One region of the Streptomyces sp. NPDC050842 genome, then DNA from elsewhere that is predicted to be linked to it. Evidence: riboswitches for the same ligand, from Rfam matches in the RefSeq annotation. Region 1 holds a riboswitch; the other holds the start of a gene.
The links. A riboswitch is a leader RNA that binds a small molecule or an ion and turns the genes downstream of it on or off. The one in region 1 is predicted to bind thiamine pyrophosphate.
Positions count from the first base shown of each region.

Region 2: it holds a riboswitch for thiamine pyrophosphate, as region 1 does, so the genes downstream of both, thiO (glycine oxidase ThiO) here and thiC (phosphomethylpyrimidine synthase ThiC) in region 1, are expected to answer to the same signal.

Region 1 is NZ_JBITGA010000005.1:207,520-211,948, reverse strand. Features, by position in the region: gene ACIBG6_RS17920 (helix-turn-helix domain-containing protein) at 1-591, shown strand, start outside; gene ACIBG6_RS17915 (SsgA family sporulation/cell division regulator) at 730-1,164, shown strand; gene ACIBG6_RS17910 (YibE/F family protein) at 1,264-2,643, opposite strand; TPP riboswitch at 2,715-2,849, shown strand; gene thiC (phosphomethylpyrimidine synthase ThiC) at 2,843-4,429, shown strand, end outside.
Region 2 is NZ_JBITGA010000007.1:350,102-354,530, reverse strand. Features, by position in the region: gene pknB (Stk1 family PASTA domain-containing Ser/Thr kinase) at 1-127, opposite strand, end outside; gene ACIBG6_RS25295 (thiazole synthase) at 216-1,010, opposite strand; gene thiS (sulfur carrier protein ThiS) at 1,016-1,228, opposite strand; gene thiO (glycine oxidase ThiO) at 1,225-2,379, opposite strand; TPP riboswitch at 2,377-2,489, opposite strand; gene ACIBG6_RS25280 (NAD(P)/FAD-dependent oxidoreductase) at 2,635-3,798, shown strand; gene ACIBG6_RS25275 (Rv2175c family DNA-binding protein) at 3,842-4,207, shown strand; gene thiE (thiamine phosphate synthase) at 4,310-4,429, shown strand, end outside.

The DNA of each region.
Region 1 (4,429 bases):
TATCTACGCCGCGAGAAGGGTGTGTTCGTCCTGGGCGACGCCGCCGTCCGACTGGCCGGCGGCGGAGCTGTGCAGAATCGTCGCATCAAGATCGAAGACTCCCTTGCCCGCTGGCGGGACGAGATCGGTGTGCCGGTGTACTTCGCCCTCTACCGCGAGGGCGAGATCGAGCTCGTCGCCGTCGCGGACACTCCCTCGGCCCCCGCGGTCGAGGAGTGGGCCGACTTTCGCGAGACCGCGCACGCGCACGCCATCGGGCAGTGCCTGCTGAGCCAACTCGATCTGAAAGCTCGTCAAGACCACCTCGACCGCCATCCGGTGGAAGCCATCACTCCGTACACGGTGCGTAACCGCCGTGTGCTTTTGGATCGTTTGGGCGGTTTGGGGCGAATGGAGCCCCTGGTAGAGCGTCAGGAATATGCACTCGGCACGGTCTGTGCCGCCATTCCCATCACGGCGGGCTCCGCGGCGGCCGCGATGGCCATTTCCCTCCCCCTTCACCAGGAAGAACGGTTGCTCCCAGCAGTCGAGCGGCTACGTACGGAGATCGGAAGGCTCTTCAGTTCGCTCGCGTTCTCTATCAGTATCTGAAAAATCACTCCTTGTGATCTGCTAGCGCTTACAGCACGATTGCGTCAAGAGGGCCACGGGGGATCATTCCTGGCCGTTTCGGTCACAGCTTTCAGCAGCTGTGTTTACACAACTGCTTCATCTACTGCGGGGTACATGATGCGAGAGTCGGTTCAGGCCGAGGTCCTGATGAGCTTCCTCGTCTCCGAGGAGCTCTGCTTCAAGATCCCAGTCGAGCTGCGATACGAGACCCGGGATCCTTACGCGGTGCGGATGACCTTCCATCTCCCCGGAGACGCGCCCGTGACCTGGGCGTTCGGTAGGGAACTGCTGCTCGACGGGATCAACAAGCCGAGCGGGGACGGGGACGTGCACATCGCCCCGACGGACCCCGATGGGCTCTCGGACGTTTCCATCCGGCTTCAGGTGGGCGGCGACCGCGCCCTTTTCCGGGCGAGCGCGCCGCCGCTGGTCGCCTTCCTCGACCGCACGGACAAGCTGGTTCCGCTTGGTCAGGAACGGACACTCGGCGACTTCGAGGACAACCTGGAGGCGGCACTCGGCCGGATTCTGGCAGAGGAGAACGCCGGCTGAGACCCCGTCGGCACAGCGACGGGGTCCACCAGGGAACGGGACGGGACGCGGAGTGCGGGGTGCGGGAGTGCGGGACGGACCGGCCCACACCCGGAATCCCTACTTCGCGCGGCGGCGCCGACCGCCCCGTACCGCCGCCGCCCGGGGCTTCCCGTCGGCGTCGGCTCCCGGCCGGTCGGCGGAGACCACCAGCGCCGCGAGGACCGTGGTGAGCGGCACGGACGCGACCAGACCGATCGAACCGACCAGCGTTCGGACGATCTCCACCGCGACCAGTTCGCTGTTGGCCACCGTGCCCATGCTGCTCTGCGCGATCGAGAAGAGCAGCAGCAGCGGCAGGGCGGCGCCCGCGTAGGCGAGGACCAGGGTGTTCACGACCGAGGCGATGTGGTCGCGGCCGATCCGGATCCCGGCCCGGTACAGCGCGCGCGGCCCCATGCGCGGGTCGGCCTGGTGCAGCTCCCAGACCGCCGAGGTCTGGGTGACGGTCACGTCGTCGAGGACACCGAGCGAACCGATGATGACGCTGGCGAGCAGTAGGCCGGACATGTCGATGTCCGGGTACAGGCCGTGGATCAGGCCGGTGTTGTCGTCGGTGTTGCCGCTGAGCGAGGCCCAGCCGATGAAGAGCGAGCCGAGCAGGCCGATCAGCAGCAGCGAGATCAGCGTGCCGAGCACCGCGACCGAGGTGCGGGCCGAGAGCCCGTGGCACAAGTAGAGCGCGATCAGCATGATCGCGCTCGACCCGACCACCGCCACGACCAGCGGATTCGAGCCCTCCAGGATCGCCGGCAGGATGAAGAACGTCAGCACCAGGAAGCTCGCGACGAGCGCGACGAGCGCCATCAGGCCCTTCATCCGGCCGACGACGACGACCGCGACGGCGAAGATCCCGGCGAGCAGCGCCATCGGGAGCTTCCGGTCCACGTCCGTCACGGAGTACTGGAGATCACGCGGGGCGTCGGGGGCGTACGCCACCACCACGCCCTGCCCCTCGTGCAGTTGGCGCGGCGCGTCGGGCTGCACGATCTCGGTGAACGTACGGCCCTTCTCCGGGCCGCTGGTGACCTCGACCGTCGCCTTCTCGCACTGACCCTGCTGGGCTTCGACCGCCTCGCGTCCCTCGGGCGTGGAGGTGTCGCCCGTCGGCGGGACCTGGGCGGCGTTCACGTCCTTGCAGTCGACCTGCTCGACGGAGACGACCGTGCCCTGCTCGGTCTGCCGGTCGAAGCCGACCCCGGTGCGCTCGTGCGCGGGAGTGCCGCCGGGCCACAGGACCGCTAGTCCGACCACGACGGCGGTGGCGAAGGGGATCAGGACCGCGGCGATGACCTTGCGGAGATGCCGGGAGACGGGGGCGGCGGGGCCGTGGCTGTGGCTGTGCCCGTGCCCATGGGAGGGGCCGGAATCGTGCCCGTGCCCATGGTCGGGACCGGGGACGTGGCCGTGCGGCTCGGGGGGCTGCTGGGGGGAAGTCACCGACCGATCATCGCAAGAACGGTGGGGGCCCACTGGTCAGCACGCCAGGGATGGCGCTAGCGTGGTGACCACTTTGCACACGCGGGAGCTCGGAGCACCGGGCTGAGAGGGCGCTGATCACCGTACGCACGTACGGGAGGAGGCTGCGCCGACCGCCGAACCTGTTACCGGGTAATGCCGGCGTAGGGAGATCGGTCTCATGACCATTCAGGATGCACGCACGCCTGCCTCCGACCAGGACGGCACGTCCGTCGACGGCGCCCGCACGCCGGGCTGGCACAAGGGCTACGTCGAGGGTTCGCGCCCCGACCTCCGGGTCCCGGTCCGTCAGGTGCACCTCACCAACGGCAAGGACGTGACGCTGTACGACACGTCCGGTCCGTACACCGACCCCACCATCGACACCGATGTACGGCGCGGCCTGGCGCCGTTGCGCGAGAACTGGATCATCGCGCGCGGTGACACCGAGGAGTACGCGGGCCGTCCCGTCCGCCCCGAGGACGACGGCATCAAGCACACGTCGCCGCGCGGTGGCGGGCTCAAGAACCTCGACGCCGTCTTCCCCGGTCGTCCGCGCCTGCCGCGCCGCGGCCGCGACGGCCAGGCGGTGACGCAGCTCGCGTACGCCCGCCGGGGGGAGATCACCCCGGAGATGGAGTTCGTCGCGATCCGCGAGAACGTCTCCCCCGAGGTCGTACGGGAGGAGATCGCCGCGGGCCGCGCGGTGCTCCCCGCGAACGTCAACCACCCGGAGATCGAGCCGATGATCATCGGCAAGCGGTTCCTGGTGAAGGTGAACGCCAACATCGGCAACTCCGCCGTCACCTCCTCCATCGAGGAGGAGGTGGAGAAGATGACCTGGGCCACCAAGTGGGGCGCGGACACGGTCATGGACCTGTCCACCGGCCGCAACATCCACACCACCCGCGAGTGGGTGCTGCGCAACTCCCCCGTGCCGATCGGCACCGTGCCGCTCTACCAGGCCCTGGAGAAGGTCGACGGCCGGGCCGAGGACCTGACCTGGGAGATCTACAAGGACACGGTCATCGAGCAGGCCGAGCAGGGCGTCGACTACATGACGGTCCACGCCGGTGTGCTCCTGCCGTACGTGCCGCTCACCGCGCGCCGCAAGACCGGCATCGTCTCGCGCGGCGGCTCGATCATGGCCGCCTGGTGTCTCGCCCACCACAAGGAGAACTTCCTCTACACGAACTTCGAGGAGCTCTGCGAGATCCTGGCGGCGTACGACGTCACGTACTCGCTCGGCGACGGTCTGCGCCCCGGCTCGATCGCGGACGCCAACGACGAGGCGCAGTTCGCGGAGCTGCGCACGCTCGGCGAGCTGAACACGATCGCCAAGCGGCACAACGTGCAGACGATGATCGAGGGCCCGGGCCACGTCCCGATGCACAAGATCAAGGAGAACATCGACCTCCAGCAGGAGATCTGCGAGGAGGCGCCGTTCTACACGCTCGGCCCGCTGACGACGGACGTGGCGCCCGCCTACGACCACATCACCTCCGGCATCGGCGCGGCGATGATCGCCTGGTGGGGCACGGCGATGCTCTGCTACGTCACGCCCAAGGAGCACCTGGGCCTGCCCAACAAGGACGACGTGAAGACGGGCGTCATCACGTACAAGATCTCCGCCCATGCGGCGGACCTCGCCAAGGGGCACCCGGGCGCGCAGGAGTGGGACGACGCGCTGTCGGACGCGCGGTTCGAGTTCCGCTGGGAGGACCAGTTCAACCTGGCGCTCGACCCGGTCACCGCCCGCGAGTTCCAC
Region 2 (4,429 bases), on a different contig from region 1:
CGCGGTCGAGGCGGGTGTCGACGGCCCGGTAGACCGTGGCCATCCCGCCGACGGCGATGCGCGCGTCGACGCGGTAGCGGCCGTCGAGCAGCCGCCCGACGAGGGGGTCCTGAAGGGTCGTGTCCACGGCGTCGAGTCTACGAGCCGTGGACACGGCCCCCGTGCGGCTGCCCCTGTACTGCAGCGCAGCTGTGACGAGCGCCGCAGCTCGCTCTCTAGAACGCCGGGCGTTCCGGGTCCAGGTGGGGGCGGCCCTCCACGGGGGACGAGGCCTCCGCGAAGTGGCGGCGGGGGATGCGGCCCGCCCGGTGCGCGAGTCGGCCCGCCTCCACCGCGTGCCGCATCGCCGAGGCCATCAGGACCGGCTCCTGCGCCCGCGTCACCGCCGAGGCCAGCATCACCGCCGCGCACCCCAGCTCCATCGCGAGCGCCGCGTCCGAGGCGGTGCCCGCCCCTGCGTCCAGGATCACCGGCACCCCCGCCCGCTCCGCGATCAGCTGGAAGTTGTGCGGGTTGCGGATGCCGAGTCCCGAGCCGATGGGGGAGCCGAGCGGCATGATCGCCGCGCACCCCACGTCCTCCAGCTTCCGCGCGAGGACCGGGTCGTCGTTCGTGTAGGGGAGGACGGTGAAGCCGTCGTCGACCAGCACCTCGGCCGCCACGAGGAGCTCCTCCCCGTCCGGCAGCAGCGTCCGCTCGTCGGCGACGACCTCCAGCTTGATCCAGTCGGTGCCGAGCGCCTCCCGGGCGAGCCGGGCGGTCAGGACCGCCTCGCCCGCCGTGAAGCAGCCCGCCGTGTTGGGCAGGACGCGGATGCCGAGCCGCTCCAGGACGGAGAGGACCGAGCCCTGGACCGTCGGGTCGAGGCGCCGCATCGCGACGGTGGTCAGCTCGGTGCCGCTGGCGACCAGCGAGCGCTCCAGGACGTCGAGGCTCGGCGCGCCGCCGGTGCCCATGATCAGGCGCGAGGAGAACTCCGTACCGCCGAGGACGAACACGTCGTCGGACATCGCGCTCAGCCTCCCTGCACCGCGGTCAGGACCTCCACGCGGTCGCCCTCGCCGAGCAGCGTGGCCGCCCACGCGCTGCGCGGGACGACGGCCTCGTTCACGGCCGCCGCCACCCCGGAGGGGGCCGTGCTCAGGGTCGCGACGAGGGCGTCGAGGGAGACGGGGCCGGTGAGCTCTCGGGGTTCTCCGTTCACGGACACGTTCACGGGCACGTTCATGCGGGTTGCTCCAGACGTACAGGGGAGAAGCGGCGGGGGGTGAAGGCGCGGGCCTCGGCGGGGAGGACGCCCGTGGTGAGCACCTCCGCCATGACGTCGCCGGTGACGGGGGTGAGCAGCACCCCGTTGCGGTAGTGGCCGGTGGCCAGGTGCAGGCCGGGCAGGGCGCTGGGGCCGAGCAGCGGCGCGTTGTCCGGGGACGCGGGGCGCAGTCCGGCCAGCGTCTCGGTGAGCGGCAGCTCGGTGATGCCGGGGACGAGCTCGTGGGCGTCGCGCAGCAGCTCGTACATCCCGCCCGCGGTCACCGTGGTGTCCCAGCCGAGCTCCTCGCTGGTGGCACCGACGACGAGCTCGCCGTTCGCGCGCGGCACGAGGTAGACGTGGCTGCCGCGGACGACGGCCCGGACGGTACGGGAGAGGAAGGGGGCGTACGGGGCGGGCACGCGCAGCCGCAGGACCTGGCCCTTCACGGGGCGGACCGGCGGCAGCACCTCGTCCGGCACGCCCGCGAGCCGCCCGCTCAGGCTGCCCGCGGCCAGGACGACCTGGCCGGCGGTCAGCTCCTCGCCGTCGGCGAGGAGGACCCCGCGGGCCCGGTCGCGGACGACCGTCAGGCGCTCCGCGAGGGCGCGGTGGAAGACCACCCCGGCCCGCTCGCAGGCGACGAGGAGCGCGGCGGCCAGCCGGCGCGGGTCGACCTGGTGGTCGCCGTCCACGCGCAGCCCGCCGCGCACCCCGGGGGCGAGCATCGGTTCGAGACGGCGGCAGTCGCGCCCGCTCAGCCACTCCGAGGTGAGGCCGCAGCGGGTCTGGAGGGCGTGGAGTTCGCGCAGATGGGCCCGGTCGTCGGCGTCGAGGGCGACGGCGAGCGTTCCGCAGGCGCGGTAGCCCACGTCGTGGCCGGTGGATTCCTCCAGGTCGGCGACGAACGCGGGATAGCGCGCGGCGGAGGCGAGGTTGAGCCCGAGCAGGGTCTCCTCGCCGTAGTGGAGTTCGGTGACGGCGGCGAGCATGCCGGCCGCGACCCGCGCGGCGCCGCCGCCCGGATCCGGGTCGACCACGGCGGTGCGCAGCCCGCGCCGCGCGGCCCGCCAGGCCGTGACCAGGCCGATGATGCCGCCCCCGACCACGAGGACATCGGAAGAACGCATGGGCGTCCAGCCCCTCCCTTCGCCGGCATGACCCGGATCAGGTTCGTACGGTCGGAGGCCGCCCAGCCTCCCTCTCAGCCCGGTGCGTCCGGGCTCCCGCGAGTGCTTTACGCCCGCCAGACTAGCCGCAGCCCCGGTGCGGTCCCAGGCCCCTCCCCGAACCCCTGCCTTCCTGACGGACCGTCAGATGCGTAAGGTGGTCGGGTGAGCGAGCAGAAGAAGGCCCAGCAGCAGGTCGTGATCGTCGGAGCCGGGATGGCGGGTGTGCAGACCGCCGTCGCCCTGCGCGAACAGGGCTTCACCGGCCCCGTGATCCTCATCGGGGCCGAGCCCCACCAGCCCTACGACCGGCCCCCGCTCTCCAAGGCGATCCTCCTCGGCAAGGCCGAGGACTCCGCCTTCGACGTCGACTTCGAGGCGCTCGACATCGAACTCCGCCTCGGCCTCGACGTCACCGGGCTGCGCGCCGCCGACCACGAGCTCGACACCGAGGCCGGGCCCGTCCCGTACGACGTCCTCGTCGTCGCCACCGGCGCCCACCCCGTCACCCTGCCCGGAGCCGAGGGCGTCCCCGGGGTCCACCTGCTGCGCACCCTCGACGACGCCGTACGCCTCGGCCCCGTCCTGGAGCGCCGCCACGCCGTCGTGGTCGTCGGCGCGGGCTGGATCGGCGCAGAGTTCGCCACCGCCGCGCGCGAGGCCGGCTGCGCCGTCACCGTCGTCGAGGCGGCCGACCGCCCCCTCGCCGGCGCCCTGCCCGCCGAGGTCGCCGCCCCCATGGCCGACTGGTACGGGGCGAACGGCGCCGAACTCCTCACCCACGCGCGCGTGGACACGGTCGAACCCGGCCGGGTCGTCCTCGCCGACGGCCGCGAGCTGCCCGCCGACGCCGTCGTCGTCGGCATCGGCGCCCGCCCCGCCACCGGCTGGCTCGCCGGCTCCGGCATCGCCCTCGACGCGAGCGGCGCCGTCACGGCCGACGAGCGGCTGCGCACCTCCCTGCCCGACGTGTACGCCGTCGGCGACTGCGCCTCCTACCCCTCCGCCCGCTACGGCCGGCGCCTCCTCGTGCACCACTGGGACAACGCGCTCCAGGGCCCGCGCACGGTCGCCGCGACGATCACCGGCGCCGACACCGGCCCGTACGACCCGGTGCCGTACTTCTGGTCCGAGCAGTTCGGCCGGTTCGTCCAGTACGCCGGGCACCACGCGGACGCCGACGAGCTCCTCTGGCGCGGCGACCCGGCGGACGACACCTGGTCGGTGCTCTGGCTGCGCGCCGGGGTCCCGGTGGCCCTCCTCGCCGTCGGCCGCCCCCGCGACCTGGCCCAGGGCCGCAAGCTCATCGAGGCGGCCACCCCCGTCGATCCGGAACGCGCCGCCGACCCGTCCGTCCCCCTGAAGGCGGCAGTCAGGTAGGGCCCGGGTACCGACTGTCGGTCCGGGATGGCAGGCTTGTCCTGTGACCGAGATTGACGTAAAGATCGATGCGCTCGTCCCCGCCTGGCTCTACGTGCCCGACATCGCGGAGATGCTCGATGTCGAGGTGACGCGCGTGCGGCAGCTGATCAAGGAAGGTCAGCTCATCGCCGTGCGCCGTGGAGAGAACAACGCCCTGCAGATCCCCGCCGCCTTCATCCAGGGCGACGCGATCGTCAAGGGGCTCGTCGGGCTCCTGACCGTCCTGCGGGACGACGGCTTCACCGACGAAGAGATGCTGGAGTGGCTCTTCACTCCGGACGAGAGCCTGCCGGGCACGCCCGCGCAGGCGCTCAACGAGAATCGCGGCACGGAGGTGAAGCGCCGCGCCCAGGCGCTCGCCCTCTGACACTCGCACGCACCGAAGACACCACCAGCGGGTGACGCGGTGGCCGGCCCCGCACGGGCCGGCCGCCGCGGCACCGGCGACACCGACGGGGGGAACCCACCCATGCCCACGCCTCGTGAGCGGCTCGCCGACGCCCGGCTCTACCTGTGCACCGACGCCCGGAAGCGCCAGGGCGACCTGCCCGCCTTCCTCGACGCCGTGCTCTCCTCCGGCGTGGACATC